2 linked regions of the Glaciimonas sp. PCH181 genome follow. Each later gene encodes a partner of the first gene's protein in a complex. Links are inferred from orthologs where the notes say so. Each region holds a gene or a part of one and is shown in the gene's direction. Other genes may lie near its edges.

Region 1 (15,902 bases):
ATTGACTTCGCTGGCGGGCATCGATGATGCTGGTCGTCTGGCCGATACTATCGCTGCGCATTTGCCGCTTAAGCTTGAGCAAAAGCAGGTCATTCTGGAAATCTTCAATGTCGGTAAGCGCTACGAGCACCTGTTAGGGCAGCTTGAGGGTGAGCTAGATATTCTTCAAGTTGAAAAGCGTATCCGTGGCCGTGTCAAACGCCAAATGGAAAAATCGCAACGTGAGTACTATCTGAATGAGCAAGTTAAAGCGATTCAGAAAGAGCTGGGCGAAGGCGAAGAGGGCGCGGATCTAGAGGAACTGGAAAAGAAAATCCTTTCCGCAAAGATGCCAAAAGAAGCGCTGGAAAAGGCGCAAAGCGAACTCAAGAAACTGAAATTAATGTCCCCAATGTCTGCCGAGGCGACAGTGGTGCGTAACTATATCGATACGCTGGTAGGTTTGCCATGGAAGAAAAAATCCAAGGTAAATAACGAGCTGGGTAACGCCGAAAAAGTGCTCGAAGGTGATCACTACGGTTTGGATAAGGTTAAAGAGCGTATTCTGGAATACCTCGCCGTCCAACAACGTGTCGACAAACTGAAAGCCCCGATTCTATGTTTCGTCGGGCCACCGGGCGTAGGTAAAACTTCGCTTGGTCAATCGATTGCACGTGCCACAAATCGTAAATTCGTGCGTATGGCATTAGGCGGTGTACGGGATGAGGCTGAGATTCGCGGCCATCGTCGTACTTACATCGGCTCAATGCCAGGTAAGATTTTGCAAAGTCTAGCGAAGGTTGGTGTCCGTAATCCCTTGTTCCTGCTTGATGAAATTGACAAGTTAGGGATGGATTTCCGCGGCGATCCTTCTTCGGCGTTACTTGAGGTGCTTGATCCGGAGCAGAATCATACGTTCTCCGATCATTACATCGAAGTTGATTTCGATTTGTCGGATGTCATGTTTGTGGCGACGTCGAACTCTTTCAATATACCGCCAGCGTTGCTGGATCGGATGGAAGTAATTCGTTTGTCCGGCTATACAGAGGATGAGAAAGCCAATATTGCACTGCGTTATTTGCTGCCTAAGCAGATCAAGAATAACGGCTTGAAGGTGGATGAAATTAGTGTCGCCGACAGTGCTATTCGCGACATCATTCGTTATTACACACGGGAAGCTGGCGTGCGGTCGCTAGAGCGTGAAATCTCTAAAATTTGCCGCAAGGTGGTGAAGTTGCTTCTGTTGAAAAAACAGGAGAAAAAAGTCGCCATCACCTCCAAAAATATCGATAAATTTTTGGGTGTTCGTCGCTTTGATTTCGGCGTTGCTGAAAAAGAAAATCAAGTTGGCCAAGTGGTCGGACTTGCTTGGACTGAAGTCGGTGGCGAACTGCTTACTATCGAAGCCGTAGCGATGCAAGGCAAGGGCGCAATCATCCGGACCGGTACGCTCGGTGATGTGATGAAAGAGTCGATAGAAGCGGCGCGCACGGTGATGCGTAGTCGTGCTAAGAAACTTGGTATCAAGAACGAAGCTTTTGAGAAGACTGACATTCATATTCACGTGCCGGAAGGTGCAACGCCGAAAGACGGTCCTTCGGCGGGGATTGGAATGGCAACCGCTCTGGTATCGATCTTTACAGGGATTCCGGTGCGGGCCGACGTGGCAATGACGGGTGAAATTACGTTACGCGGGGAAGTATTGCCGATTGGTGGCTTGAAAGAGAAGCTATTGGCAGCGCATCGCGGTGGGATCAAGACGGTATTGATTCCAGAGCAAAACGTCAAGGATCTTGCTGATATCCCTGATAACGTAAAAAATAAGCTTGAAATTGTACCTGTGCGTTGGTTCGATAAAGTCTTGGAAATTGCGCTGGAACGGCAACCTGTTCCTCTCACCGACGAAGAAGCAGTCGTCGATGCGGCAGCGGTCGCTAAGTCTGGTGAAAAAACGGATACGACAGTCGTTAAGCACTAAGTAAGTAAACCTATCGCATGTTTAGTGCGATAGGCAGCAAAACGAAATAGTGCTTTGAGTATTGTGTTGATATTTGATTGCTTGAAGTATCTGAAAAAAAGCGCCTGAAAGGGCGTTTTTTTTATCTGAAAAAATCTGCCCACTAACGTTATTTTTGGAAATGATACTTTTGGTTAAATCCATTTAAGATCAGGGCAAACCGCTTGACACCCCGCTTTACCGCTTGTTTAATGAGGTCGATAGATTTGTTCTACGTTCTTCGCCGTGATTTTTTGTAGATAGTCCGCGCGAGAAAACTATCCAAAATTTCATTTTTCAGGGAGCTTGAAGTGAACAAAACTGAACTGGTCGAGCATATTGCCAAATCGGCAGATATTTCCAAAGTGGCCTCATCACGGGCTTTAGATGCATTGATTGGTGCCGTTAAAACTACTTTGCATAAGAACGGTACTGTCACCTTAGTTGGGTTCGGTACTTTTTCGGTAGGTAAGCGCGCCGCACGTACTGGTCGTAATCCGCGTACGGGTGAGGCAATTAAAATCGATGCCGCCAAAGTTCCTAAATTTAAGCCTGGCAAAGCGCTGAAAGATGCTGTAAACTAATTGTCTTTGGCGTGGTGACAAACGTCAATTGTTTGACTAGCTTAGCCCTCTGTTTTAAATCACATTTGGTTTAGATATGAACTGTAGGGTGCTTAGCTCAGTTGGTAGAGCGGCGCCCTTACAAGGCGTAGGTCGGGAGTTCGAGCCTCTCAGCACCCACCAGATAGTCAAACAAATATAGTTGCGATTAAATTTGAAAAAATTTTTGCAATACGTAGTTTTAGGAGTGGTAGTTCAGCTGGTTAGAATACCGGCCTGTCACGCCGGGGGTCGCGGGTTCGAGTCCCGTCCACTCCGCCAGAATTAAAAAGGCGAACGAAAGTTCGCCTTTTTTCATATCTGCTAGTGATTTTAGCAATTTGTCTTTGATTGGCTGCCATGTTCGAGTTTATTCGCTCCCATCAACGTTTGATGCAGTTTCTGCTTCTATTGTTGATCATTCCTTCTTTCGCTCTTGTTGGTCTACAGAGCTATACCAGCTTTGGTGACAGTGCCAATACCGTCGCGAAAGTCGCTGGTCAGTCGATTACGCAACAAGAACTGGACGCGGCCCAGCGCCAGCAAATGGATCGCATGCGACAAATGTTCGGCGCACAATTCGACGCCAAAATGTTTGACACGCCAGCGGCCAAGCAAGGCGTTTTGGAGAATCTAATTGCGCAACGCGCACAATTAGCAGCAGTGACGCGTGAGCATCTCATGGTGTCAGACTTAACGCTACAGCAAACGTTACTTGGTATTCCAGAGTTGCAAGGTACGGACGGCAAGTTCGACAATGAAAAATACCGCGGCTTACTCGCCGCGCAAGGTACAGTGCCAAAAGTGTATGAAGCTGGCCTGCGTCAGGACCTGGCATTGCAGCAATTGACCGGTGCAATTCAAGCTACTGCATTCGTGCCTAAATCGCTGGCTTTGCGTTTCTCAAATATCAATGATCAAGAGCGCGATATTCAGGAATTGGTATTCAAAACCAGCGCCTACGCATCACAGGTAAAAGTCACCGATGAGATGCTGAAAGACTATTACACCAAAAATAGTCAGCAATTCCAAATCCCTGAGCAAGTTAAAGCAGAATATGTCGTGCTGGATAGCGCGGCAGTAGCAGCGCAGATCAAAGTTAGCGATGCAGATGTTAAATCTTATTACGAACAGAACTTGAAGCGTTACTCAACACCTGAGCAACGTCGCGCAAGCCATATTTTGATTACGGTTAACAAGGATGCTACCGCTGCGGATAAAGCTACAGCTAAAGCAAAGGCCGAGAGTTTGCTCGTACAAGTACGTAAAGATCCAACTGAATTTGCGAAGTTGGCGAAAGAAAATTCTCAAGATACAGCTTCAGCAGAACATGGCGGCGATTTGGGTTATTTCGGCGAAGGCATGATGGTCAAACCATTTTCCGATGCTGCGTTGAAACTCAAGCAAGGTGAGATCAGCGATGTGGTTGAGTCGGATTTCGGTTATCACATCATTCAATTGACGGGTATCAAGCCAGAAGAAGTCAAGCCATTGGCGCAAGTCAAGGATGACATCGCTGCCGAAATTCAAAAACAGTTGGCCGCGAAAAAATTCGCAGAGATGGCTGAGTTGTTTAGCGATACTGTGTATGAACAGGCAAATAGTCTGCAACCCGTAGCTGATAAGTTGAAATTGTCTATTCAAACAGTTGCGAATCTGGGGCGTCATCCAAATCCTGGCGTTGCACCGACCGTAGCCTATAATAATGAAAAATTCCTTACGGCGATATTCGCAGATGGCGCAATAAAGAATAAGCGCAACACTGCAGCAATTGAAGTCGCACCAAATATTTTAGTTGCCGGGCATGTTATTAGCTACAAGCCGGTGACGACTCAGGCATTTGAAGATGTCAAAGAAATTGTGCGAGCGAAGGTTACGCAATCCGCAGAAGCTGAGTTAGCGCAAAAGACTGGCGTTTCTAAATTGGCCGAATTAAAGGCAAAAGATGATACTGCTGATTTTGGTGCTGTGAAAACAGTTTCGCGTGTCAACCATCAGGGGATTGCACCGAATGTATTTGAAGCGGTGATGAAGGCTGATACCAGCAAGTTGCCTGCGTATGTTGGCGTTGCGCTGCCAGAACAAGGTTATGCTATTTATCGTATCGGTAAAGTTGCTCAGCCAGCGACAGTGGATCAAGCGCGTAGACAGTCAGAGCAACAGCAGATTACATCTGCATTAGCGCAGCAGGAAATGAGTGCTTATGTTGAGGTTCTGAAGCAGAAGGCCACGGTAAAAATACTAAAACCAATTGTTGCCAGCGCCGCGCCGGATGACAATTCTGCATCAAAGTAAAATAGCTCTAGCGAAAAAAATGCCACTGCAAAGTGGCATTTTTTTTTGATCTGAGCCCAAGCTGAGCCCAAGTTTAACTCTAAATCTGAAGTTCTGATATTTGCATCGAGTGATTTATCGTGAGCATAAGCAATTGAATTTATTGCCTTAATCTTGGTACGCAATGACTTCGATTTCGCTCTTTTTACCTTAATTAGAATGAATATTAGTTCTTGATTAAGGGTTGTAATTTCTGCCATACATTATTTAACATGGTCGGATGTGCTTCTGCTATCGGATGAATGCGGTCGGCTTGAAATAACGCCGACTTATTGGCAATGTCCTCCAACAGAAAAGGCACTAAAGCGACTTTAGTCTGTTGTGCAACGGTCGAATATAAGCCGAAAAATTTCTCTGTATAGTCACGACCATAGTTAGGTGGAATACGCATGCCGACAAGTAGTACCTTGGCGTGTGCTTTTTGTGCGGCCGCGATCATCGTGCGCAGATTGGATTCTGTCGCTTTTAGTTGAAGCCCGCGCAGCGCATCATTTGCCCCGAGTTCGATGATGACAATATTGGGGCGCTGTTTTAAAAGGGCCGGTAGTCGCGTGTTGCCGCCACTAGTCGTTTCGCCGCTGATACTGGCATTTGTGACGGTGATATCGCTATGTTGTGTCTGCAGCCGTTGCTGAAGTAGTGCCACCCAGCCAGTGCCGCGGGCCAGTCCATATTCCGCTGATAGGCTATCGCCCAACACCAGAATGGATTTTGATGCAGAATGAGCGCTGGTTGAAGACAACGTACCAAAGGCCGCGAGTACACTAATCAAGCTGGTCAGCAAAACATTGCGGCGCGAGATGCGGTTGATTTTTCCTGACCGATTTGCTGTGAGCGATGGCTGCTCGCGCCAACGCCGAATAATATTTCCACATTTTCTACTGATAATCCGCATGCCGCTATCCTCTTCGATTGATACTTCTGATGTTTCTTCAATGCAAGCTATCATGCCTGCACGGGATTTTGCGATAGTCGCACAAAACCTGAGCAAGCGCGTCGCTGATGCCAGTGGCGAACTAGTGATACTTAACGATATCAATTTTACCGTTCATGCGGGTACTACGTTGGCGATCGTCGGTGCTTCAGGATCTGGTAAATCGACATTGCTAGGCCTGTTAGCCGGTTTGGATACGCCAACCAGCGGCACTGTGAAAATTGATGGTGTCGACATTTTTGCGCTGGATGAAGATGGACGTGCCGGTGTACGCAAGGAAAAGCTCGGCTTCGTATTTCAATCCTTTCAATTACTGAGCCATTTGAATGCTTTAGAAAATGTTATGTTGCCGTTAGAATTGCACGGCAATGTCAATGCCAAAGAAAAAGCGCAGATCATGCTAGGGCGTGTCGGCTTATCAAGTCGCTTGCGCCATTATCCGAAATATTTATCTGGCGGCGAGCAACAGCGGGTTGCGTTAGCGCGCGCTTTTGTGACAGAGCCACCTTTGCTGTTCGCTGATGAGCCGACCGGTAGTCTGGATGCTGCCACTGGCGACGCTGTGATCCAGTTAATGTTCGATCTTAATCAGGAACGTGGTTCGACGTTGGTGTTGGTGACGCATGACACCTCAATAGCGATGCAATGTCGTCAGACTATAACGATTGCTGCCGGGCGCTTGCTGCACCACGGTGACACTTCGCCCAGCGACGCGCACATTTTTTGATCTGTCCTGACGGTAATCGATAACTTTTAGTAATTCACGTAACGGGAAGGAAATATATGGCTGCCTGGCTTCCAGTAGCAAAAGCGATTCTTCCTTACCTCGGCGATATTCTTACCGTTGCCAAGCCTGTTTTTACAAAGCGTAAAGGCAGTAATGAAACTAGCCAGATAGAGATTTTGCAGCAGCAAGTGGCTGAATTGCAAAACGCATCGCTGCAAAACATTCAAGATATCAAGGCACTTGCCGAGCAATTGAAAACTGCAGTACCGGCGCTTGAGCGTACGTTAGTAGCGACCGAAAGACGGTTGCGACTGGCTAATCGTATAGCGTGGTTATCTTTGGCTGTGGCATTGGTGGCATTGGGCTTTGCGATGGCGCTCTTTTTGCGCTAATTTTGTAGTGAGTATTTTTGCGTCACATATAAAGCGCTGCCGACCATCGAAGAAACTAAACGTCAATTACATTCGCAGTTGCGTAAGTCCTTGATGTTGTTTGTCTGCTAGTTTTAGCAGTTGATCTTCAAATAAATTTGGCAGGACCCGGTAAGTACTCGGATGGTTATAGTTGGTGTTGCGTTTAAGAGAATAGTCAAAGTTGACGGAAAATGGTTAAAAGGCGACTAGAAAATGCCTGAAATAAAGGGTTAGTAAAAATATGGATCGTCTCCAGTCAATGCGGGTTTTTTCAAAAGTCGTTGAACAAGGTAGTTTTGTAGGCGCGGCGCAGGCGCTGGCGTTGTCCAATGCGGTTGTCACGCGGCACGTCGCCGAGCTGGAGAATCATCTTGGCACGCGCTTGTTGAATCGATCGACGCGCAGAATGTCGTTGACTGAGACAGGACAGGCCTATCTGGAGCGGGTTCGCAGTATTCTGGCAGAAATTGATGAGGCCGATGCAGTTGCCTCCGCGGTGTCGAAAAAGCCTGCCGGAACCTTGCATATCTATTCCCACATCGGTTTCGGGCAAATGCAGTTGGCGCGTTTGTTGCCACAATATTCGCTGCAATACCCAGACGTCGTGCTGGATGTGACAATGTCTGATCGCACGGTCGATTTGGTAGAAGAAGGTTTTGATGTCGGTATTTTTACTGTCTTCCAGAAGTTCGATGTCAGCATGGTAGCGCGTCAGTTGGGGATCGCCGATGTGCTGTTATGTGCGTCGCCGGAGTACATACTCAAGCATGGCATGCCGTTACTACCGGAAGACCTGCAACAACACGCATGTCTAAATTTTTCTTTGGAGAATTTTCGCCATCATTGGACTTTTCAGTCCCCGGATGGGATGTCCACGGTGCCCATCACTGGCAAAGTCATATCGAATAATGCAGACCTGTTACGCCACTGCGCCCTTGCTGGAATGGGGATCGCCATGCGTAGTTCGTATTCACTTGGCGATGATTTGCGTACAGGCAAACTGATACGTGTATTGCCCGAACATCAGATTAGTAAAATATCTGTGCAAATGGTGTATCCAAGTCGCCGGTTATTGTCGGCCAAGGTGCGTAGCTTTGTCGATTTTATGATGGCGCAGTTTCCGTATCCGGATCGCGATCCCTGGTTGGCTGGCTAACTAATTCGCCGCTTGCTGAAGCCTTAATACCAAATTGCCATTGCTCTGCCATTGTCGGCGTTCTGCGGAGCTATCTGCTTCAATCGCCAGATCGGTCGGACTTTTCTTATGTTGCGCTAAAAATAATCTTTCAGCTAGCCGTAAATCGAGTTCAACCGGCCCCAGAAAAGTCACGATTTTTCCGCGCTGAATCAGCAGGGTAGGAAAGTTGTCAACGTCCAGATCATCCATCAGATCAGCCTGATCCTCAATGTCGATCCAAACGAAGCGCGCCTCGGGATGGCGTAAGGCCAGCGCCGTAAAGTTAGTTTGGTACTCACGGCAACTTCCGCACCATGCCGCGCACAGGCAAGCGACCACCCAGCCGTCTTCAGCCAGAATCTGGGCCAGTTGCGGGCGGTTTTCATTGCTAATAATCAGGACAGGCATGCGCGCATTTTACCGTGACTAGACTTTTTCGTGGGGCTAGTAAAATATTGCAGTTCACTGGTTGTAAATTTGCCCAAGATAAATGATGGCTATCATGGCGCTTGCCCCTATTTTCAGCGAATTTTTGATCAATGTTTGTTTTAAGGCGCTGTTCGTTCGATGAGCGATTTCCAGTAATTTTTTGGCTGCAATGGGATTTTGAGGACACCTCGTGGTGGATTTGTTGAGTCAAGCTTATTTCAGCCGATCAGTTTCTCATGGGAAATACGTGGCGCTTTATACTGTCACGGACTCCTGTTCATTCCGCCTTGCAGCAAAACATTGTTTAACCATCGAATAAGCGTTGATAGAAACTGCGCTTGCACGGGCGGTCGCGGTAAAATAGCGCTTATGCCGATTATTCTTGCCATTGAAACTTCTACAGAACTTGCCTCCGCCGCATTATTGCGCGACGGTCAGGTAATTAGCCGCGAATCCGCTGGTGTTCAAACCCATTCGCAAACTATCCTGCCGATGATACAAAGCCTGCTGGCAGAAGCCGAAGTCAGCCTGGCGCAGTGCGATGCGCTGGCATTCGGTGTGGGTCCGGGTTCATTTACCGGCGTTCGCACTGCCTGCGGGATTGTGCAAGGCTTAGCGTTTGGTGCCGACTTGCCGGTGTTGCCGATAGTGACTCTGGCCGCAATGGCCCAAGCCTGCTATGAAGCGCATGGTGCAAAGGATGTTCTGAGCGTGTTGGATGCGCGTATGGGCGAGGTGTATTGGGCCCAATATCGCTACGTTGGCGATGCGTGGATAGTGATAGTCGAGCCGACGCTTTCGGCGCCAGCATTGGTAGCACCCTCAGGCATTGTTCAGGCCTGTGGTAACGGATTATCAGCTTACGCCGAGCAATTTACTGACGCATCATTTGCGATAAATGCGCAGCCAGCGCTCATGCCGCACGCGCGCCAGATCGCGCAGCTTGGTCTGCAAGCGTTTCAGCAAGGTTTGGGCTTGCCCGCCTCTGAGGCACAACCACTCTATTTACGCAACAAAGTGGCATTTACTACGGCTGAACGCGCCGCCAAGGTGTTGGCATGACATTCAATCTCGACCAACGTGGAGAAAATATGTTGGCGTTGCCACTGTCCTTTCTGCCGATGACAATTGAGGACCTGGACGAAGTAGTCGACATTGAAACCCGCGTGTATTCACATCCATGGACTTACGGTAATTTTGTTGATTCAATCCAGAGTAGCTATCAATGCTGGATTCTCCGCGATGCCAACTATCGTTTGATCGGCTATTTTTTTTCCATGTCGGTGGTCGATGAAGTGCATTTATTAAATATTAGCGTTCATGGCGATTTACATGGGCGTGGTATTGGCAAGTGCATGTTGGACAAGGTAGTCGCGCTGGCGCGAGAGCAAGCTATGACGTCGGTGCTGCTTGAAGTGCGGCCATCAAATCAACGTGCCATCACGATTTATCAGCGTTATGGCTTTATACGGATTGGCATGCGTCCCGCCTACTATCCAGCCGCTGGGGATAGCCGTGAAGATGCCATCGTCATGCGCTTGTCACTATGAATATTTCGACGCGACGAACGACTTTTCTGGAGGAGTGTGGCGTTGGCCCGCTTTGGGTGCGTAGATATGCCGTGCCTTATCAGGAAATAGTGCAAATAGAGTATGCCCCGCTAGAAACTGTTGCGCCATTGGTGCCTGTTGTGGCGACCGTTGAGCCGATCACGCCAACGGTAGTAACGCCGGTCCTTTCTCAAATTCCAGCGGTCGACGATATGATGACCGCTTGGGACAATGCACCATCGTCTGTGCCCGCAGTGATTGTTGCTGCGCCTAAGCTAGATCTGCATAACGCTGCTGCCGATGCCGTGGCATTAAAAGCGAATATCGCTACGATGGATTGGCGCCAGCTTAAAGCGGCAGTGGCCGAATGCACGCAGTGCGGCTTATGCCATGGTCGCGAACATACTGTTTTTGGGGTTGGCGACGAAAGCGCTAAATGGCTATTTATTGGTGAAGGCCCAGGGCGCGAAGAAGATCGACAGGGCGAACCTTTTGTCGGGCCTGCTGGTAAGCTGCTTGATAATATGCTTGCGTCGGTCGGCGTCAAGCGTGGCGAAAATGCCTACATTGCCAATATCGTTAAATGTCGGTCTACGGATGACAATGGCCGGGACCGTACGCCATCGGCAGAAGAGGTGGCCGCTTGCCTGCCGTATTTACAGCGCCAAATTGCACTCATCCAGCCGACGGTATTGGTGGCATTAGGTAAAACCGCCGCCTTGTCGCTATTAGCGCTCGATCCGACGACGCCGGTTTCTACATTGCGCGGAACGGTGCATCGCTATGCCGGATTACCGCTGGTGGTGACGTATCATCCGGCCTACTTACTCCGTAAACCATCAGAAAAAGCCAAGGCGTGGGATGACTTATGCCTGGCACTGAGGTGTTATGCACCCGCCGCCGAATAATGCGTCTAGCTCTTCCGCGCTAGCATCGTCAAGTCAGGCGGGTGCTTTTCAGGTCCAATTTCATCAGCGCTGGAATCATCTTAATGACCCGCATGTAAGAGCGCTTGCGTGGCTGCTGGATGCGCCCGATTTACTAGATATCCATGCAGCGCAATGGCAAGGCAAGATCGCACATATCGCTGGTACCGATGATGGCGATGGACATCATCAAACTGCCAGATGGCTGCAAGCGCTGGAGTGTGAGCCGGAAAAGCGCCTTGCCTTGCATACTTTCATCGGCACGTTGTCATCAACGCGCCTCGGTTTATATGCCGAAAAGCTGATGGCATTTTACTTTCAACAACATCATCTGTTGGTGGCGCACGGTTTGCAGGTCAGGACCGACAAGGGCAGCACACTCGGTGAGTTTGATTTTCTATTGCAGCAGGCCGCCGGACTTGTACATTGGGAGTTTGCGACTAAATTTTATTTGCTGGAAATGCGCGGTGCTGAGCCAGTGGCAGATGATTTTGTCGGGCCCAATTTGTCGGATTCACTAGGCCAAAAAATTAACAAAATTCTTCATCGCCAATTAATCCTCGGCCAACATCCTGTTGCTCAAAGTTATTTGAACGCACCAGTAGTCTCGGCGCGCGCATTGGTGAAGGGATGGCTGTTCTATCCGGATCAGGATTTTGTTGTTCCCGGCGCGCTTGGTGTCTCAGGGCAGCATTGCCGTGGCTATTGGTCTGCATTGTCACTTTTGATGATCGATGACACTGCGCGCTATCTGATTTTGCCGAGACTGCGCTGGTTAGCCCCGGCAAAGGCTGCACGCAAAGATACGCTAAATGCGGCTGAAACGCGGGATGCTTTGGAAGCACATTTTAGTCATGATCGGTCGCCACTCTTATTGGTTACACTGCGACCAAGCGGGGGTGATGAGCTGGAGACTACGCGAGGATTTGTTGTGCCAGACGATTGGGCTACACGCGCCGCAGAGAAGCGCAGACTAGCAACGATTAAGGTAGATAAAGAAGTCTGATCAGCCGGTGGGATGCAAAAATCTGGCCAGCTAAGAACAATCTTCCCTTCCTCAATGCTTTTGCTCACCAATTAATGCCAGCGAATCGTGTTCTTTTTGATTGGCAGCATGTTTGCGCATCACTAAAAACATCGTACCCGCTACGAACAGGCCAAACATGATGATGACGAAATTGACGTTCACGTCTAGTTTTACCAGCAGTGCGTAGAGCACTAGCATAGTCAGTACCGATAAATTTTCATTGTAATTTTGTACTGCGATTGAGTGGCCCGCACTCATCAGGACATGGCCCCGATGCTGAAGTAGCGCGTTCATCGGAACCACAAAATAGCCAGCCAAAGCGCCGATCAGTACCAGCAAGGGGTAGGCTACCCAAATTGAATGGACTAACGTCATCGACATGACGACTAAACCCATCACAATACCCATCGGCATCACTGACAGCGACTTCTTCAATGGCACGATGCGCGCCGCTGTAATCGATCCAATAGCCACGCCAACGGCGACGACGCCTTGCAGAATGGCGGCCTTGTCGAGCGGCATATGGAGTGATTTTTCAGCCCATTTCAATACAATAAATTGGAGAGTTGCCCCTGCACCCCAAAATAGCGTTGTGACTGCGAGAGAGATTTGTCCTAGCTTGTCTTTCCACAAAATGGCATTGCATTTTGCAAAATCGGCTACAAGTTTGATTGGATTGCGTTCTTGGTGGGGATAGCGGACACCCGTATCAGGGATTTTTAGATTGAATATGGCGGCGATTATATACAGTATGGCGATAACGCTTAACGCTGCCTGGGTGGGAGTATTCGGACTCCAGTTCAGCACCGGCACATGCAGCGTTAACAGCACAGAAGAGACATGCGGGTTGACTAGTGAGCCGCCCATTACGGTGCCAAGAATAATGGATGAGACCGTCAAACCCTCGATCCAGCCATTCGCGGCGACGAGTTTTTCAGGGGGTAATAGTTCAGTCAGAATGCCGTATTTTGCAGGGGAATATGCCGCAGCGCCGAAGCCCACCATCGCGTAAGACAGCAACGGGTGAATACTGAAGAACATCATCACGCAACCCAAAATCTTAATTAAGTTGGTGCAGAACATAACGCGGCCTTTTGGCAGCGAATCGGCGAACGCGCCGACAAAAGGTGCTAAAAGCACGTAAGACAAGACAAAAAACAGTTTGAGTAATGGCGTCATCCAGGTCGGCGACGACATTTCTATCAATAATGCAATCGCCCCAATAAGCAGGGCGTTATCAGCCAACGACGAAAAAAATTGCGCCGCCATAATGGTATAAAAACCGCGATTCATCCGCATCTTGAACAGTAACTCAATGTCTCCGGCCTGCTTTATACCATGAAAATATCGCTAACCCAAATTTATGGCGCGCTGCATTTCAAATCGCTGTGCGTAAGGTGCGGCCAATGCTTTCAGACTGATTGGGCATGCGTAATTTAATGGCACTTGATCGGATTTTGTTGCGCTTGAATGGGATTCGGCGATTCGCGTTGGCGTCGCATCCGGTAAAATACCAACTCATTCCAACTATCTGCTAAAGCTATTCTTATGCCAAGGCCAATCATCGCCACCATTGATATTTCCGCTCTTCAACATAACCTGCAAGTTGCGAAAGCGCGTGCGCCAAATGCTAAAGTCTGGGCAGTATTAAAGGCTAATGCTTACGGCCATGGCTTGGAGCGCGGGCTGCGCGGCTTTGCCGCCGCGGATGGTCTGGCGTTGGTCGAGCCGGATTATGCCCTGCGGTTGCGTGAACTCGGCTGGGAAAAACCAATTTTGCTATTAGAAGGATTTTTTGACACTGCCGATCTGGATGCGGTCATCGCGGCTCAGCTTGAAACGGCGGTGCACTGTGGTGAGCAGATTGATTTGCTTGAACAAATTTTGCCATCCCAGCCGCGTTCTTTTAAGTTAAACGTGCACCTTAAAATGAACAGCGGCATGAATCGTCTTGGTTTTCCGCCAGAAGCCTTTCGCGCTGCTTATACGCGCTTGCGTGCGTTGCCAGAGATTGGCAATATCACGTTAATGACCCATCTTGCCAATGCTGACGATGCGCAAAATCCCGGGTTGCCGCTGCAAGAACAAATGGCGCGTTTTGAGAAGGGCGTTGCCGGCCTGCCCGGTGAGCGTAGCACTGCCAATTCTGCCGTTGATCTAATGCATCCGGAGTTACGTTCGGATTGGGTGCGGCCGGGTATCATGCTCTACGGGGCTACGCCGGGCGGTCAGACTGCTGAATCATTCGGATTGCGCCCGGCAATGACATTGACCAGCGAGATTATTGGTATTCAAAAAATCGCCACCGGTGAAGCCATTGGTTACGGTAGCCGTTTTGTTGCCCAGGAGCCGATGGTTATCGGCGTAGTCGCTTGCGGATATGCTGACGGTTACCCGCGTCATGCACCAACCGGCACACCAGTGGTGGTCGATGGCGTGCGCACAGGTACTGTAGGGCGAGTCTCAATGGATATGTTTTCGGTTGATTTGACCCACATTCCGAACGTACGGGTTGGTAGTAAGGTCTTGCTGTGGGGAGATGGCCTGTCTGTCGATGACGTAGCGCATGCGGCGGGGACGATCGGTTACGAGTTGTTATGCGCAGTTGCGCCACGGGTAAAAATGGTCGAAATCTGATATTTAGTTTGGCATTGACGCGGCGCATAACGCTGCGTCAATGTTTTTGCACTTATTTGGTTATGCCGTAAGCAACGGTCAATGTTGTTAATTTTTGATGGAAACGAATCCGATACTGATGGCCAAAGCAAAAACCAATTACACCTGCACTGAATGTGGCGGCGTTGCCAATAAATGGACAGGACAATGTCCGGCTTGCGGTCAATGGAACACACTGGTAGAAACTATCGTTGATGTAGGTGGTGGCAATCGCTTCTCAAATCAGCATCAGGGATTGGCGCAAACGGCACCGGTAGTCAGCTTGTCGGAAATCGACGCGATTGATGTGCCACGCTTTGGCACCGGCATCGAAGAGTTCGATCGGGTACTCGGCGGCGGATTAGTGGCAGGCGGCGTGGTGCTGATTGGTGGCGATCCCGGTATCGGTAAATCCACCCTGTTATTGCAAGCACTGGCGAATCTATCCCGCGTCAAAAAAGTGTTGTACGTCAGTGGTGAAGAATCTGGCGCGCAAATCGCCATGCGCGGTAAGCGCCTGGCGGTAGATGCCAAAGACTTGAAGCTGCAAGCCGAAATTCAGCTAGAAAAAATTCTTAATACCTTGGTCGAGCATAAACCAGAAGTCGTGGTCATCGATTCCATTCAAACGGTCTATTCCGACGCTTTGTCTTCTGCTCCCGGATCTGTTGCGCAAGTGCGCGAATGCGCTGCGCAATTGACGCGTGTCGCCAAGCAATCGGGCATCACGATGATTCTGGTCGGCCATGTCACCAAAGAGGGCGCGTTAGCCGGACCGCGGGTTTTGGAGCATATCGTCGATACGGTGTTGTACTTTGAGGGCGATACGCATTCCAGTTTTCGTCTGGTGCGCGCCGTCAAAAATCGCTTTGGTGCCGTTAATGAGTTGGGCGTGTTTGCCATGACAGAAAAAGGCCTGAAGGGCGTGTCTAATCCTTCTGCCTTATTTTTATCGCAGCATGATGTTGCGGTCGCCGGTTCATGTGTGATGGTGACGCAAGAAGGTACGCGGCCCTTGTTGGTAGAAATTCAGGCGTTGGTCGATGCGTCGCATGCGCCAAATGCGCGTCGTTTGTCGGTCGGTCTGGATCAAAATCGTCTCGCGATGTTGCTGGCCGTCTTGCATCGGCATGCAGGCATTGCAGCGTTTGAT
Region 2 (14,900 bases), on another replicon or contig:
CAAGTCCGAATTTTGCAGCGATTTCGCCGGTCAATCCGCGGCCCTGGAGATATGCCACTGCATTCGGTGCGGAGCGCAAATTTTGTCGGTAGAAGTCGCAGGCGATGGTCATCGCTTCTGACAGGGCGAGGTTTTGCGCCTGATAGGCGGCGCGCTGTGCTGGTGGAATTTTATCGTCATTTTCCGGCACGACCATGCCGACGTTTTGGGCTAGATCTTTGACTGCCTCGACGAAGCCGAGGCCGGAATACTCGATTAAAAATCCAATCGCTGTTCCGTGCGCGCCACAGCCAAAGCAGTGATAAAACTGTTTGGTCGGACTAACTGTAAAACTAGGTGATTTTTCGTTGTGAAACGGACACAAACCCATGAAGTTTGCGCCGCCTTTTTTGAGTTGAACATAGCGGCCCACCACGTCGACGATGTCAACGCGGGTCAGTAAATCCTGAATAAAGGATGGTGGGATCACGCCGGCTTAAATTAAGCGTTTGCTGACAGGGCGATTTTGACCAGCCCGGATACTACGGTCAAATCGGCGCGTCCTGCTAGTTTTGGCTTTAGTATTGCCATCACTTTACCCATGTCTTGCGGACCTTTGGCGCCACTGGCGCTGACCGCTGCGGCAACTTCTGCATGAATTTCTGCGTCAGATAATCCTGCTGGCATGTATGCGGTAAGAATAACGAGTTCCGCTTTTTCGATATCGGCCAGATCCTGGCGATTGCCAGCCTCAAATTGCGTGATCGAGTCTTTGCGTTGTTTGATCATTTTTTCAATGATGGCAAGAACTAGCGTATCGGTTAAGGTAATTCTTTCATCGACTTCTTTTTGCTTCATTGCAGCAGTGATCAGACGAATTGTGTTGAGTTTCGCTGTCTCTCTGGCACGCATCGCGGCCTTCATATCTTCTGTAATTTGCTCTTTGAGGCCCATGTGAATCTCCAGATAAAATCAATATAGGATTTGCGTAAACTGCCCGGCCGCGGAATGCTATCTTGCCGGATCGGCGAAGGATTTATAAGACTAATGAGTCTTTTAATCTCCTTGCCTTGCGGAAGTATTCTGCGTAAGTCGCAGTTAAATGGGAAAACCCGCTGCGGAACAACACCGGAGCGGGTTTGTAATTCTTGTCTTTGCACCGCAACATGTGCGGTGAAGAATCAGTACAGCTTTTTCGGCAATTGCTGGCTGCGGATGCGTTTGTAATGACGCTTCACTGCAGCTGCTAGCTTGCGCTTACGTTCAGCTGTCGGCTTCTCGTAAAACTCGCGTGCGCGCAACTCGGTCAATAGACCTGTTTTTTCGATGGTGCGCTTGAAGCGACGCATGGCGACTTCGAACGGCTCGTTTTCTTTAAGACGAATTGTGGTCATGTAAATTCAAACCATTGTTAAATTGGGAAGAGGGCGATTATAGCAGGCGAAAAGAATAAAGGGAAGTTATCTAACCGCCTGTGTGTAAATGTTAGTGTAAATGTGGCAAAGCTCACACGGTTTTCTTAGTTTTTTTCCAGTCGCGTAGAAGTGCCAGGGCGATGCCCAGTGCTGCGCCTAGCAATACACCGATGGGAAGAAAGACTGAAAGTTTCGGAAAGTAGGGCCGATCTGGCACAAATACAGCATCAATTACCGTAGTTGGGTAGGTATTCGATGGCAGCAATAAATCGGAGAGCAGTGTGCGCTCCGTTGTCAGATCTTGTATTTGTTGCTCCTGCTTTGCCAGTAAGTCTACTGCGACAATATGCGGGGCAAAATGACCGTCCGATTTCGGTTGCCCCATGCTGGCTATTATTCCCTGTAAGCGCGTGCGCTGTGCTTGCGCGTCTGCCATCTGCGTGAGGTTGGCTGCGACCCGCGTATTCACATTTTTTAATATTGGTGCCATGCGCAGATCATGTAGAGCAATTAGGGATCGGGCAACGGCGTTCAAATATTTTTTAGCATCTTGAATGGAGTAGGCTGAAAGGCTTATTTCAATGAAATTGGTGTTTTTGACGACCACTCCTTTAAGGGATTGGCGAAATAACGCCGTGTTTTTGTCAGTGCTTTCATCCAATGGCAATCCTGATGCCGCAAGCGATTTATCTTCCAGATCGCGCTGATTCAGACGTTCCACTGTTTGTGCTGGCGGTTCCACCAACACGGTTTGAATTGAATCTTTGGTGGGGGTAGTCAATGGCATTTGACCGATTTGTAAAGTTGCTGTCGCTCTCCATTTTGACGGAAGAGTGAGCCGTAGTCCCACAGCGACAACTGCGCCCAATGCGATGCATGTTACTACGATTATCCATTGACGTTTAAGCACGCCCCCGAGTTTGGCTAAATCTAGGAACTCTGCTGTTGCATCCGGAGAGGATTTATCGAAGATAAAGCCATTTTTTGATGGTTGGTCTGACATGGTGTATCTCTTTCAAGTGCGGTAACGAATAAATCTCACTGCAACTGTAGCAGTTTGTACAACATCAATATGTTTAAGTTTGTAACGTAAGGTTAAAGCGACAAGCCTGCTGCGGTCGCAGATGCCCAAGCCCATTGAAAGTTGTAGCCACCCAGCCAACCTGTGACATCGACCGCCTCCCCAATAAAGTGTAATCCTGGGACTTTGTTGACCATCATGCTTTGTTGGGATAATTCTCGGGTATCTACTCCGCCTAGAGTAACTTCGGCCTTGCGGTAGCCTTCGGACCCACTTGGTACGATAGCCCAGCGATTGATCGAATCACTCAATTTTTTCAGAATCCGGTCAGGAGTATCCGCGATTCGGGCGGCAGGATCAATGCCATTTGCTTCTAGCAGGCCAAGCGCCAGTCTATTTGGTAGCCATTGAGACAATAAATTACCGAAATTCTTTTTGATGGAGGTTTTGCCCTCTATCAGCGTTTCTGCGATGTCCAGTTCTGGCAATAAATTCAAGCTCAGAGGTTGGCCAGATTGCCAAAAACTCGAAATTTGTAGAATTGCCGGGCCGGATAAACCGCGATGCGTGAACAACAAATCTTCTTTGAAATAGCCGCGTGCCTTCTTCTCTCCGGCCACGACCTCAACAGGCAAGGCGATCCCCGCCAATGGGGCAAAGGGCTGCCATCCATGCGCATCGAATGTCAGGGGCACGAGGCCGGGGGTTGGGGCAATCATCTTTAAGCCAAATTGGTGTGCGATGCGATAAGCGAAATCGGTGGCGCCGATTTTTGGTATCGATAGACCACCTGTGGCAATCACGACGTTATTGGCCAGTATTTCACCTGTACCAGTATCAATTCTGAATAAGTCGCCTTCTTTTCCGATACTGGCCACGCTGCAAGGCATGCGCCAGCTAACGTTACCGAGTGCGCATTCTGCTTTTAGCATGGCAATAATTTGTTCTGCGGAATCGTCGCAAAAGAGCTGACCTTTATGTTTTTCGTGATAATTGATGCGATAACGTTTTACTAAGCTAATAAAATCTTGCGGACTATAACGCGACAGGGCGCTTTTACAAAAATGCGGGTTCTGCGATAAATAGTGTTGGGGGGCCGCTGCAGCATTCGTGAAGTTGCAGCGACCACCGCCAGAAATCCGAATCTTTTCCGCCAGTTTGGTTGCGTGGTCAAGTAAGACCACTTTTTTACCGCGTTGGCCTGCCACTGCTGCGCACATCATGCCAGCGGCCCCTGCGCCGATTACGGCGACATCAAATTGTTTTGCCATTAATTGTTACTTAACCGTTGTTTAAATATTACGTTAAAGCAGATAAAAGAGAGTTATTGAAAGTAAGGTGGAGGTGTTTCCCCCATCCATAATTCCGAGGAAAGTCGCATCATGTCATTCAAAGAGCCGCGTTGCGTGAATGTTTTTCGCAGCCAGTCGGCGTCGCTGAGGCGCGCAGTTGCCATATGACTCAAACGTTTCAGCGTTGATCGTTCGGCGTCATTCTGAGTATAGCGCTCCAGATCTTGCAAATGTTTCAGCAAATGGTCATATATTGATTGTTTGGATGACATCGCCAACGTTTCACCATGTATTGCGTAAGAGCCGTTCAGTCCATAGCGGCTAGCCTCAAAGCGATTGAACTCGTAGAGCAGATAAAAATCATCGCTGATCACAAACGGGCGTTCAGTCAGTATCCAACGTGCCAGCAATTGGGCATAGCATCCTAAATGCGCGGCATGCTCAATGGTCAGCGGGGTATCGCAAACACGAATTTCGACTGTGCCGTATTCCGGCTTGGGGCGAATATCCCAGTAAAAATCTTTCATGCTGTCGATAATGCCCATCTGCAGCAACTCGTCGTAATACCGTTCAAACTCTGTCCAGCGGTGGCTGACCGGGGCCGTGCCGGAAAGTGGAAACGCCCGTACGACGTTACTACGCGAAGATTCGAATTGCGTATCTGCGCCTTGATAAAATGGCGAAGCGGCAGAAAGTGCAATGAAATGGGGCACAAATCTTGAAAAAGCGTGCGTTAAATACATCGCATCGTCGCCGTTAGGCACGCCAATGTGAATATGCTGGCCGAAGACAGTGAAAGACTTGGCTAGATAGCCATATTTTTCATGCAAGTGATTAAAGCGCTCGCTTGGCGTGATGCGTTGCTCGTTCCAGTGCTGAAACGGATGCGCACCGCCGCCGGAAACGTCGATATTGAGATATTGCGCACCCTTATTGAGTGCAGAGCGCAAACCTTTCAACTCTTCAATCAAGGTCGCTACGCTGGTGTGGATGTCAGAATTAAGTTCGATCATTCCCTGCGTTACTTCTAACTTGATTTGTTTTTGCAGCTCGCGTGGCTCAATCCACGTTAGTAAATCGACAGCATCACTCGCCAGGTTGTAATTGCGTCGGTTGACCAGTTGTAGTTCCAGTTCGATGCCCATCGTAAAGGGCGTCGAAGAGGTAAAGGGCAAAATAGCCGGGGTTTCCAGCGTGCTTGTGTCTGCGCTATCAATCATGTTTTCTCCGCTGGCCTGCTGCTGCCAATGATTTGCGGGCTGATGCGAATGGCGCAAGTATTGCTATTTTGCGCACCGGGGGTTTTCGCATCAGTCCGATAGTTAAATTTCGCGTCCGCTCTCACCCGATTTAATTAACGCAAATTGCGTCGCTATCGGTCCGCATAATTCCAGCACGATCAGACAACCGGCCAGTAAGGGCAGGACATCTGCCGTGGTATGAGGATAAAGATAAGAAATAGTCTGCATCAAACCCAGACCTGCCTCGGTCATGGGCAATGTGCCTAAGGTGATCAACGCCGCTTGTTTCCATTTCATCCGCGCAAAATGGGCGAAGGTAAAGACCCCGCACGCCATCGCCAGAAAGCGCGCACCGATTAAGACGACAACCGAGAGGCCCACCATCGACAAGTCCGAGAGGCGGATAGAAGCGCCGACGGTGACAAATAACATGACAATGAATAACTCATTGGCGACCCCGAACTCTAATTCCATCAAATCGTACTGATGGTCGAGATTCTTGGACATGATGGCAAACACCAGCATTGTCAGTAATACCGGTAATTGCAGCGCATGGGCAGCACCAATGGCCAGCGAGATCACAGCGATGACGAGTACGAATTGGCGACTCGGCTGCCGGCCCAGCAGGCGCGCCAATGGGATCATCAGCCGATACGTCACATATGCCAGCAATATCGATCCCACGAGCGAATACGCGGTATGTGCCAGCATTGTGATGAAGGGCGTTGTGCCTTCATGTGCAATGACTGGCAGTAATGCATACGCCACCAGGATCGCGACAAAATTATTTAACGCCGTCATCGCAGCCAACCGTCTCGTCACTTGACCCTCAGCCTTCAAATCCCTGACTACCACCATGATTACAGCCGGTGCCGTTGCGATGGCGAGCACACCACCTAATAATGCGAGCACGGTTGAGGTGCCGATCCATATTAGCGCACCGCTTACAAACACAAAACATAAGGCTGAACTCAGCATCACAGTTGCCAGCAACCATTTTTCGCGGCGCAGCCAACCGATGTCTACGTAACGTCCAAGTTGATACACGACCAGTGCGACCGCAATATCAGCGAAAATATTTGCCAGTTTGAGAACATCGCCGGATAACAGATCCAAGCCGCCGACGCCCAGTATGAAACCGACCACTAAGTAACCGGTAATCCGGGGAACCCAAGGCGTTTTTGTCGCGATATAGCCGCCCAGCAACCCGAATAGCAGCAAGCTGCCAAACAATAACAGTGCATTCCACTGAAGAGGATCTGCTAGGGCAAAGGATGGAAGAGCCCAGTCCATGGATACTCCCTAAGGTTAGTTTTATTGATCTTGCTGTGCTTGCCATAACCGTGCAACCGTAGATGGTATCGGTTTTGTCGGTGCGAATAGAGTGTGGCGCAAGAAGTTGATTGAGAGGAAAAACGACATAAGACTTAAAACAGAATTACTCTGAATTAATAAAGCGTAGGTTAGCGTGATCTCCTGTTGTGAGTAAATTGATAGCGTTGACTTTACCGCATGTAATAGCTGTCTTAGCCTAACACGAGTAGTGCGCTTTCATACCGGCCAGATTATTTGCTCGTAATTTGTCAGCTAAAGATCGGTTTAGTTCCGTTTATCGATGGCGTTTAATGGCTGGGTTGAGCGGGATTTTGCCGCAGTTTCAGCGTTTTGCAAACCTCTTTGCAGTGCGCCACCTGTTCTGCAATTGGTTTCGGTACCGAGATATCTCCCTTTAAAACCTGTGTTATCCAGCGTGCCGTGACGGCAGCATCTCGTTGTTCCGGCAGCGCCGGGATTTCTTCGGCGACGTTTTGTTTTTCTACTAACGTAGTGTGTGTTCCGGTGTGAAACCATTCAATTTGCTGCGCTCTTTTTGCATTTGCAACCGTTTCACCCTCGGTACCACGCATCAGAAAAACATCGCCGCGTTCTGCTGCCGCGGTGGTTTTAAAATAGGTGCCCAGCATCACGAGATATTCTGGATGCGTATAAGAAGTCAGGCGCAGCGCCGGTTTGCTGAACGGTTGCATGATTTTGACTAAGGTATGCGTCGAATTGCGCACGCCCAATATCCGGCGCATATCCAGCAAACGCGACATTTTTGGGGCTAATGCGGTAATCGGCATAAAAGCTGGTTGTTGCCGTTCGAAGCATTGCATCGCATGCTCGACGTTAGTAGAAAACGTATGTCCAAGCGCAGTAAAAATTTCTGCTGTTGCGACCCGGCCTGTATCTGTAAGCACACCATGCACTAACGTTGGGATGCCTTCGCGTGCCAACAGCAGCGCTAGTAATGGCGTTAAATTGGCCATATGGCGGGCGCCGTTGTAAGTGGGGATGACAACCGGCGCGTAAATCGATGCTGCGTCTGGGGTTGATAAAGGCGCAAAAGAGGCCTCAGCAGCATCGAGAAAACCGGCGATTTCATCGACTGATTCTCCTTTAATACGCATTGCTAGCAAAATGCCGCCCATCTCCAGATCAGATACCCTTCCGTCCAGCATTGCCGCATATAAGTCGTGTGCGTCGGAGCGAGAAAGGCTGCGAGCGCCATCTTTGCCGCGTCCGATCTCTTTGATGAAGCGGGCAGCTATAAATGGGTCCGTAGATAAGGTATTTTGCATATAACAATATTGCCAATAGTAGATTGCGTAAAGATTAACGGTCGAAGTATCTGAATTTTACTGCTTCGTAGATTCGACCTCTCAACAGTCGGGTAGAATCGTCGACAGTCTGGTGCCGTTGGCGATGCGCTCAGCGGCTTTGATGCCTGATACGCTAAGCCGATTTATCCGCATAATAGCGGTATTTCTAACGTTAGCCGCACCGCTTGTCTTTTTGGAAGCATTTTTTATACTAATTTGCTGGATTATTTATGGCAGTTGACCCTCGTGATCTTCAAGCGCTACGCCCCCAGTTAGTCAGGTTCGCGCAACTTCAATTGCGTAATACGAGTCTGGCGGAAGATGCCGTTTCGGAAACTATTGTTGCCGTGATGGAGCATCCGGATAGATTTCAACAGCAATCTTCGTTTAAGACGTATGTCATCGGCATACTCAAACATAAGTTAATTGATCAGTTACGGCGCGGTAAGCGTGAAGTGCAGTTCACTGACGATGTCTATGACGAACGTAGCGACGCCGAAATGGTGGATGCGCTTTTCACCAGTAAAGATCATGCGGTAGAGGCTTTGCCTGACTGGGGCAGCCCAGATAGGACACTTGAGCGCAAAGAGTTTTTTGATATTTTGCAGCTCTGTATTGATAAATTACCAGCCAAGACAGGACGCATTTTTATGATGCGCGAATGGCTCGAGCTCGATACCGATGCCATCTGCAAAGAACTGGATATTACCAGCGCCAATGCCTGGGTTCTTCTCTATCGCGCCCGCACGCGTTTGCGTGAATGTTTACAAATGAACTGGTTTGGTGTGCAGCCTGGTTAATATTATGGCAATAAAGGTGGCAAAAATAGCCTATCCTTTATTTAATGTAATTTTTTCGGTCTTGCGACGACTACACTTTATGACCTTTTAGCCGGACCAATTACTCATGCCACGTCATCGTTTATTTCCTACCTGCCGAGAAACGCAAAGCCTGCTATCTGAAGCACAAGATCGCAGACTATCGCCGTTGCATCGGGCGCGCGTGCGGGTCCATTTATGGACTTGTACTGCGTGTACGCGTTTTTCGCAGCACATACATTTTTTGCGTGATGCGATGCAGCGCTTGGGGAAAGATTAAAGCGAAGACACTTTCCATTACAATGCTGGATTGTAAAAACTCATCCCTACCATGATCGTTCTCGGCGTTGAATCCTCCTGTGATGAAACTGGCATAGCTTTATACGACACGCAGCGCGGGCTGCTTTCGCACGCATTACATTCACAAGTGGCGATGCACGAACAATACGGCGGAGTCGTGCCAGAGCTTGCATCGCGAGATCATATCCGTCGGGCCATTCCTTTATTGCAACAAGTTTTGGCGGAAGGCAATACTCAGTTAAGTGAAATCGATGCCATTGCTTATACTCAAGGGCCTGGGTTGGCAGGCGCTTTGTTGGTTGGTGCCTCCGTTGCTTGCGGTCTGGGACTGGCATTAGACAAGCCGATGTTGGGCGTGCACCATTTAGAGGGCCACCTTTTGTCGCCACTGCTGGCGTCTAATCCACCGAATTTCCCTTTTGTTGCCCTACTGGTTTCCGGCGGACATACGCAATTAATGAGAGTTGATGGCGTCGGGCAATATGCGTTGCTGGGCGAAACTTTGGATGATGCGGCTGGCGAAGCTTTTGACAAGTCAGCCAAATTACTCGGCCTTGGCTATCCCGGCGGACCAGCGATATCGCGACTGGCAGAATTTGGCGATCCGTCGGCGTATCAATTACCGCGGCCTATGTTGCACTCCAAGAATTTGGATTTTAGTTTTTCTGGCCTCAAAACAGCCGTACTCACCTTGGTAAAAAAACAAACGTCCAATATTTGCGAGCAAGATAAAGCCAATATTGCACGCGCTTTTGTAGATGCGCTGGTCGAGGTGTTAGTCGTCAAATGTCTCGCTGCATTAAAACAAACTGGCCTCAATCGCTTAGTGATCGCCGGAGGGGTCGGTGCCAATCAGCAATTGCGTGAGGCCTTAAATGCTGCGGCAGTGAAGCGCCGATTCAAAGTGTTTTATCCCGAGTTGGAGTTTTGTACCGACAATGGTGCGATGATCGCATTTGCCGGTGCAATGCGCTTGCAACGTAAGCCAGAAGCAGCGCAACGTGACTATGCTTTTAATGTACGACCGCGTTGGCCGCTAGATCAACTGGGTATCTGAACCAACACGAGGAAAAGTGGCAGCTAGGCGTATAATGCTGGACTGTAATGCAAAAGTGTGCTGTTCTAACGACAGTTATACACCCCTATCGCTTCAGCTTGGATACGGTCAAACGGTTGCTCCAGAACCTTTGGCCTGATGTAAAAGTTGACACGAAATCACGAATTCATTGAAAGCAATAGTGCCAGCGCCTGTCGGTATCGATTAACGATTCAACGATTTAGCGCGCAAGGCCGCCAATTACCATGCCTGACACTCAGTCTGAACAGCAACAAGAAAACCTCCTTGCGTCCGATGCCGAAGCATCTGCGCCCCCACGTTTTACAGATTTTGGATTGTCGCCAGACATTCTGCGGGCGCTGAGCGATCAGGGTTACGTCCATCCAACGCCGATTCAAGTCCAGGCCATTCCTATTGTCCTGCAAGGCCGTGACGTCATGGGTGCAGCACAAACCGGAACTGGCAAAACAGCAGGATTTGCACTGCCGATTATTCAATTATTACTGGCGCATGCCAATACCAGCGCTTCTCCGGCCCGGCATCCTGTGCGCGCTTTGATCTTGACGCCGACCCGTGAGTTGGCCGATCAGGTCGCAGAAAACGTTAAAGCCTATTCTCGTCATACCGCTTTGCGCGCCACGGTGGTGTTTGGCGGAATTGACATGGCACCGCAAACTGCGGCATTGCGCTCTGGTATTGAGATAGTGATCGCTACGCCAGGACGACTGCTAGACCATGTACAGCAAAAAACCATTAGCTTGTCGCAGACCCAGATTCTGGTGATGGATGAAGCTGATCGTATGCTCGATATGGGGTTTCTGCCTGATCTGCAGCGCATTATTAACTTGTTGCCGAAAGAACGTCAAAGCCTGATGTTTTCGGCAACGTTTTCGACTGAAATTAAAAAGCTTGCAGGTAGTTTTCTTAAAAATCCGGTCACAATCGAAGTCGCACGCAGCAACGCGACGGCTGATAATGTCACGCAAACCATGTATCGGGTCGAGGATCAGGCCAAGCTGGATGCCGTATCGTTTATTATCCGTGAGCGCAATTTAAAGCAGGTAATCGTTTTTTCGAATACTAAAATCGGTGCATCGCGTTTGGCGAAACATTTGGAAAGCGAAGGCGTCAATGCTTCTGCAATCCATGGTGATAAGAGTCAAAACGAACGGATGGCTGCGCTAGAAGCCTTCAAGCAAGGTGAGATTGAAGTATTGGTTGCGACCGATGTTGCTGCCCGGGGTCTGGATATCGCCGAGTTGCCTTGCGTCATTAATTTTGATTTGCCATATAACGCCGAAGATTACGTTCACCGTATTGGCCGTACCGGTCGCGCTGGTGCTTCAGGCGATGCCATTTCTTTGTATACCGATAAAGACGAACGATTGTTGGTCGATATCGAAAAAATGATTAAGCACAAATTTGTGCGTGCCGAGTTGGTTGGCTTCGCACCGAAACCAAGGGTTGCCGAACGTGAACGTTCACCGCGTCGGGATGATAGCGACTCTCGTAGCAACACTCGGACTGACACGCGGTCACCAGATACCCGTTCGGGATCGACCGATCGCAGTAATCAACATACCCGCAGCGCCTATGCATCGTTGCCGCGCAAGGAAAAAATAGATCCGTGGTTTTTGAAGCCTTACGAGCCGACTTTGTCCTCTGTCGAGAGCGCGCAAAATAGTAAGTCGGTTGCTACCACGACCAGATCTAAAGGCAAGGTTGCAGCTTTATTGGGTGGTATGCCGAAGCGTTAAAGATTCGCTTTCTGGTGATTGCATAGATCAATCACCAGTTTTACGTTCTTTCTCACACTCATTGCTGTCGAAAAAATAGGAATGGTCTGCATTCTTCCGAATATTGACCCTTACTGCAATTGTATTGGCCGTTCAACGCGCCGTTGGTTTTCCCACGCGGCCACGGCCAGCGGCCAAAATGCCTCAATCGACGTCACATACCCGATTTCCAATCCTAAAAACCATGCTGCTTTAATCAGAGTTTGCAGGGCTTGCGTCAAATCCAGCGGTTGTGCACCATTTTGCTTAGATAGTTTCTCGCCGCTGGCGTTGGTGATGACTGGTACATGCAGATAAACGGGGGTTGGCAAATGCAGTTGCCGTTGCAAATAAATCTGTCTTGCCGTTGAGTCCAAAAGATCGGTTCCGCGCACCACATGCGTGATGCCCTGCGCTGCATCATCCACCACCACCGCTAATTGATACGTCCAAAATCCATCCACACGTTTCAGTACAAAATCGCCCACCTCAATTGCCAGATGTTGCTGTATCAGTCCTTGCAATCTGTCTTCAAAGCGAATTAGTTCAGCTGGTTGCCCGACTTCCGGCACCAGCAAACGATAGGAACGCGTTGCTTTGCCAACTGGTAAGCCGGCACGACAAGTACCAGGATAAACCGCTTCGCCGTCGGTTGTAATACCCACGTGAGAGTCGACTATTTCGCGACGGGTACAGCCGCAGGGATAGGCCAGTCTTCCCAGTTTATCGAAGGCGTCTTGATACAAATAACCCCGATTACTTTGGAATTCTACTGCCCCGTCCCAATGCATTTGCAAGGTCGTCAAGGCATTCAGGATTGCATCGGCGGCGCATGGGGCAGTGCGCGCCTCATCCACGTCTTCCATTCTTACCAGCCAGGCTCCCTGATGCGCTTTGGCATCCAGATAACTTGCCATCGCGGCAACTAGAGAGCCATCGTGTAATGGTCCGGTAGGCGAGGGGGCAAAACGTCCGATGTATTGTCCGGCGCGTTGGTTTGTATAGGGCATTTTGAGTTACTGCGTAAAAATAAGAACGTCTAATAATCGTAGAAATCTGGTGTAAACATCATTATCTGATATCAATTTAACTATCCAAGTAAGCTATCAAGCGTAGCGGGATTATCCAATTGACGGATAAACCATTTAAGAGATTTTCCTAAAACCGGTGTTCGCCATGCGATTTGGGCTCTGACGCCGGGCTTTGCTTCGCATGTTTCTTTTTCAATCAACGCGCCGGAAGCAAAATATGGCTCAGCCAGACGTCGCGGCAAATGACCGCACCCCAAACCATTCAGTTGCGCTTGTAATTTTGCAGGAATTGACGGCACTGTTAACGTATCTTGTCCGATCAGCAAACCTGAAGTCATGCTAGGCAAAACGCGCCCTGTGTCACCGACCGCGATGGCGCGATAACGTTGAATCATGTTGGCGGTTAAGGGTTCTTTTATCGAAGCCAGAGGATGTTGCGGCGCAACTGCGAAGGCCCAGTCGATAGTGCGTAGCTGACGGGTTTGAAAATCGCCGCTCATGCGGATATGGTCAGGACCATCGAGCGGCGCGCCAATGGCGAGGTCTGCGCGATCGCTGATCAAGGCTTCCCACACGCCCGAGAGCGCCTCATGCGAAATACGCAAACGCGTACCCGCATTTTCGCGATCGAAGGCAGCAATTAGCGGCATCAACGCTTCAAAAGGCACGATGGTATCGATAACGATGCGCAGTTCAACTTCCCAACCCGTCGCAGCGCGCTTGACTCTGCGCTCCAGATCTTGCGCCGCAAGCAATAAGTGCCGCCCCTCGGTCAATAATTGCAGACCGGCGACCGTCAATTTTGCGCGATGACCGCTGCGATCAAAGAGCAGGACATCAAGATCCTCTTCCAGCTTACGAATACTATAAGTCAGCGCCGACGGCACGCGATTTAAAGCAATAGCGGCTGCGCCGAAACTGCCTTTGCGATCAATGGTATCGAGGATTTGTAATGCTTCCAGCGTTAAATTCATAAGCCGAGGTGTACGCCAGTATCATTTTTGGACATTTATTGCATGATATAGGGAAAATAAGAGCGGCTGAAGCGATGATTAAAAAGCGAAGATTATTTTGATGATCTGAGCAATTGATAAGACCGGATTAGATTGTTAATAATGTCATAGTTGCATTAATAGGTAATGCAGTACTAACGTAGCAGGCATACTGCTATAAGTAAAAAAGCCCACCGGATTAACCGATGGGCCGCCCCCGGCTTGTATCAACGGAGCGCTAACGTTATTAGCCATCTACGAACCGAAATAAATCCATCACCACTACTAAGCAACATTCTGCGTATCAGCCTCGTCCAAATACGCCAAACCCCGCCCAACACGCGAAGCCAAGGCCTGCCCAATCATCACCAACACTGGCCCCTCGCACTGCGCCAAACCACTCTCCAACTCATCCAACCGCAACCGCAATATATTCTGATTCGCACGACTACAATTTTCCACCACAACAACTGGTGTAGAGGCCACCCGTCCTTGTGCCAGCAACCGCTGCGCCGTAGCCGTAGCTTCACGCCCACCCATATATTGCACCAACGTATCGCAGTCAGGAATAACAGTTTGATCAGCCTCGCCAGGTGCAGTGCTAGACGTAAAAAACGCTACACTACGCGAAACCCCACGTTTAGTCAGCGGCTGCTGCGCCGAAGCAGCGGCAGCCAGCGCAGCAGTAATACCGGGCACAACCTCAACCTCAATTCCAACATTCTCCAACGCACGCAACTCTTCATCGGCCCGACCAAACATCATCGGATCGCCACCCTTAAGCCTTACCACAACACCAAATTTCCGAGCATTGTCGATCATCTGCTTATTAATGAATTGCTGCGCAGTGGACAACTTCCCACAACGCTTTCCCACAAGAATTTTGATCGCCTGCGGGCATAGCGCCAACATTTCTTCCGTCACCAACGCATCATGCAACACCACGTCTGCCTGCGCTAAAATCCGCGCGCCACGTACCGTAATTAAATCAGCTGCACCCGGCCCGGCCCCAACCAGATAGACTTTGCCGAGACCCTGAGAGCCAGAGGTAATTGTCGTAAAAGAGGATTGCATATGCGCGTCTTTACAATACTTTAGTCGAAACGAATCATGCCAGCAGCAACAGTCTGATGCGTCACTTCATCAATCAGAATAAACGCCCCGGTTGCCCGCACCGCATCGTAAGAATCCGCCGCAATCGGCTGCTGCACATTCAACGATACACGCGCAATATCATTCAGCTTCAAGGTTTCAGCCGAGCGACGTTCCTGTGTATTGATATCCAGCAGCGTATCGATTTTAGTAATCCGTGCGCCAGTCTGCTTAGTTGTATGTTT

Evidence for each region.
Region 2: the proteins of tsaB (region 1) and tsaD are in contact, whole or in part, in a solved structure (PDB 4WQ4), measured with the Escherichia coli proteins. The link is inferred for Glaciimonas sp. PCH181 from one-to-one orthologs.

Annotation. Positions count from the first base shown.
Region 1 is NZ_PYFP01000001.1:156,682-172,583, forward strand. What follows is about bases 8,090-10,806. They hold tsaB (tRNA (adenosine(37)-N6)-threonylcarbamoyltransferase complex dimerization subunit type 1 TsaB), read left to right. Parts: upstream 8,090-8,960; coding sequence 8,961-9,653; downstream 9,654-10,806. Other genes in these bases: C7W93_RS00740 (LysR family transcriptional regulator), read left to right, coding at 8,090-8,141; C7W93_RS00745 (thioredoxin family protein), read right to left, coding at 8,142-8,570; rimI (ribosomal protein S18-alanine N-acetyltransferase), read left to right, coding at 9,650-10,141; C7W93_RS00760 (uracil-DNA glycosylase family protein), read left to right, coding at 10,138-10,806. In the rest of the region: lon (endopeptidase La), read left to right, coding at 1-1,957; C7W93_RS00705 (HU family DNA-binding protein), read left to right, coding at 2,263-2,559; C7W93_RS00720 (SurA N-terminal domain-containing protein), read left to right, coding at 2,938-4,872; C7W93_RS00725 (arylesterase), read right to left, coding at 5,078-5,806; C7W93_RS00730 (ABC transporter ATP-binding protein), read left to right, coding at 5,847-6,572; C7W93_RS00735 (hypothetical protein), read left to right, coding at 6,629-6,964; more of C7W93_RS00740, read left to right, coding at 7,227-8,089; more of C7W93_RS00760, read left to right, coding at 10,807-11,049; C7W93_RS00765 (DUF1853 family protein), read left to right, coding at 11,030-12,073; lysophospholipid transporter LplT, read right to left, coding at 12,125-13,387; alr (alanine racemase), read left to right, coding at 13,643-14,731; DNA repair protein RadA, read left to right, coding at 14,850-15,902. UniProt on the Escherichia coli protein: Required for the formation of a threonylcarbamoyl group on adenosine at position 37 (t(6)A37) in tRNAs that read codons beginning with adenine.
Region 2 is NZ_PYFP01000002.1:194,715-209,614, reverse strand. What follows is about bases 7,828-10,752. They hold tsaD (tRNA (adenosine(37)-N6)-threonylcarbamoyltransferase complex transferase subunit TsaD), read left to right. Parts: upstream 7,828-8,739; coding sequence 8,740-9,765; downstream 9,766-10,752. Other genes in these bases: C7W93_RS13945 (DEAD/DEAH box helicase), read left to right, coding at 10,011-10,752; C7W93_RS13955 (zf-HC2 domain-containing protein), read left to right, coding at 8,497-8,688; C7W93_RS13960 (sigma-70 family RNA polymerase sigma factor), read left to right, coding at 7,828-8,390. Also shown: dnaG (DNA primase), read right to left, coding at 1-469; C7W93_RS13995 (GatB/YqeY domain-containing protein), read right to left, coding at 481-933; rpsU (30S ribosomal protein S21), read right to left, coding at 1,161-1,373; C7W93_RS13985 (Wzz/FepE/Etk N-terminal domain-containing protein), read right to left, coding at 1,486-2,397; C7W93_RS13980 (NAD(P)/FAD-dependent oxidoreductase), read right to left, coding at 2,490-3,686; C7W93_RS13975 (YbdK family carboxylate-amine ligase), read right to left, coding at 3,740-4,927; C7W93_RS13970 (cation:proton antiporter), read right to left, coding at 5,030-6,241; DNA-binding protein YbiB, read right to left, coding at 6,571-7,569; more of C7W93_RS13960, read left to right, coding at 7,821-7,827; more of C7W93_RS13945, read left to right, coding at 10,753-11,522; tRNA glutamyl-Q(34) synthetase GluQRS, read right to left, coding at 11,633-12,550; C7W93_RS13935 (LysR family transcriptional regulator), read right to left, coding at 12,631-13,545; cobA (uroporphyrinogen-III C-methyltransferase), read right to left, coding at 13,849-14,637; C7W93_RS13925 (sulfate adenylyltransferase subunit 1), read right to left, coding at 14,658-14,900.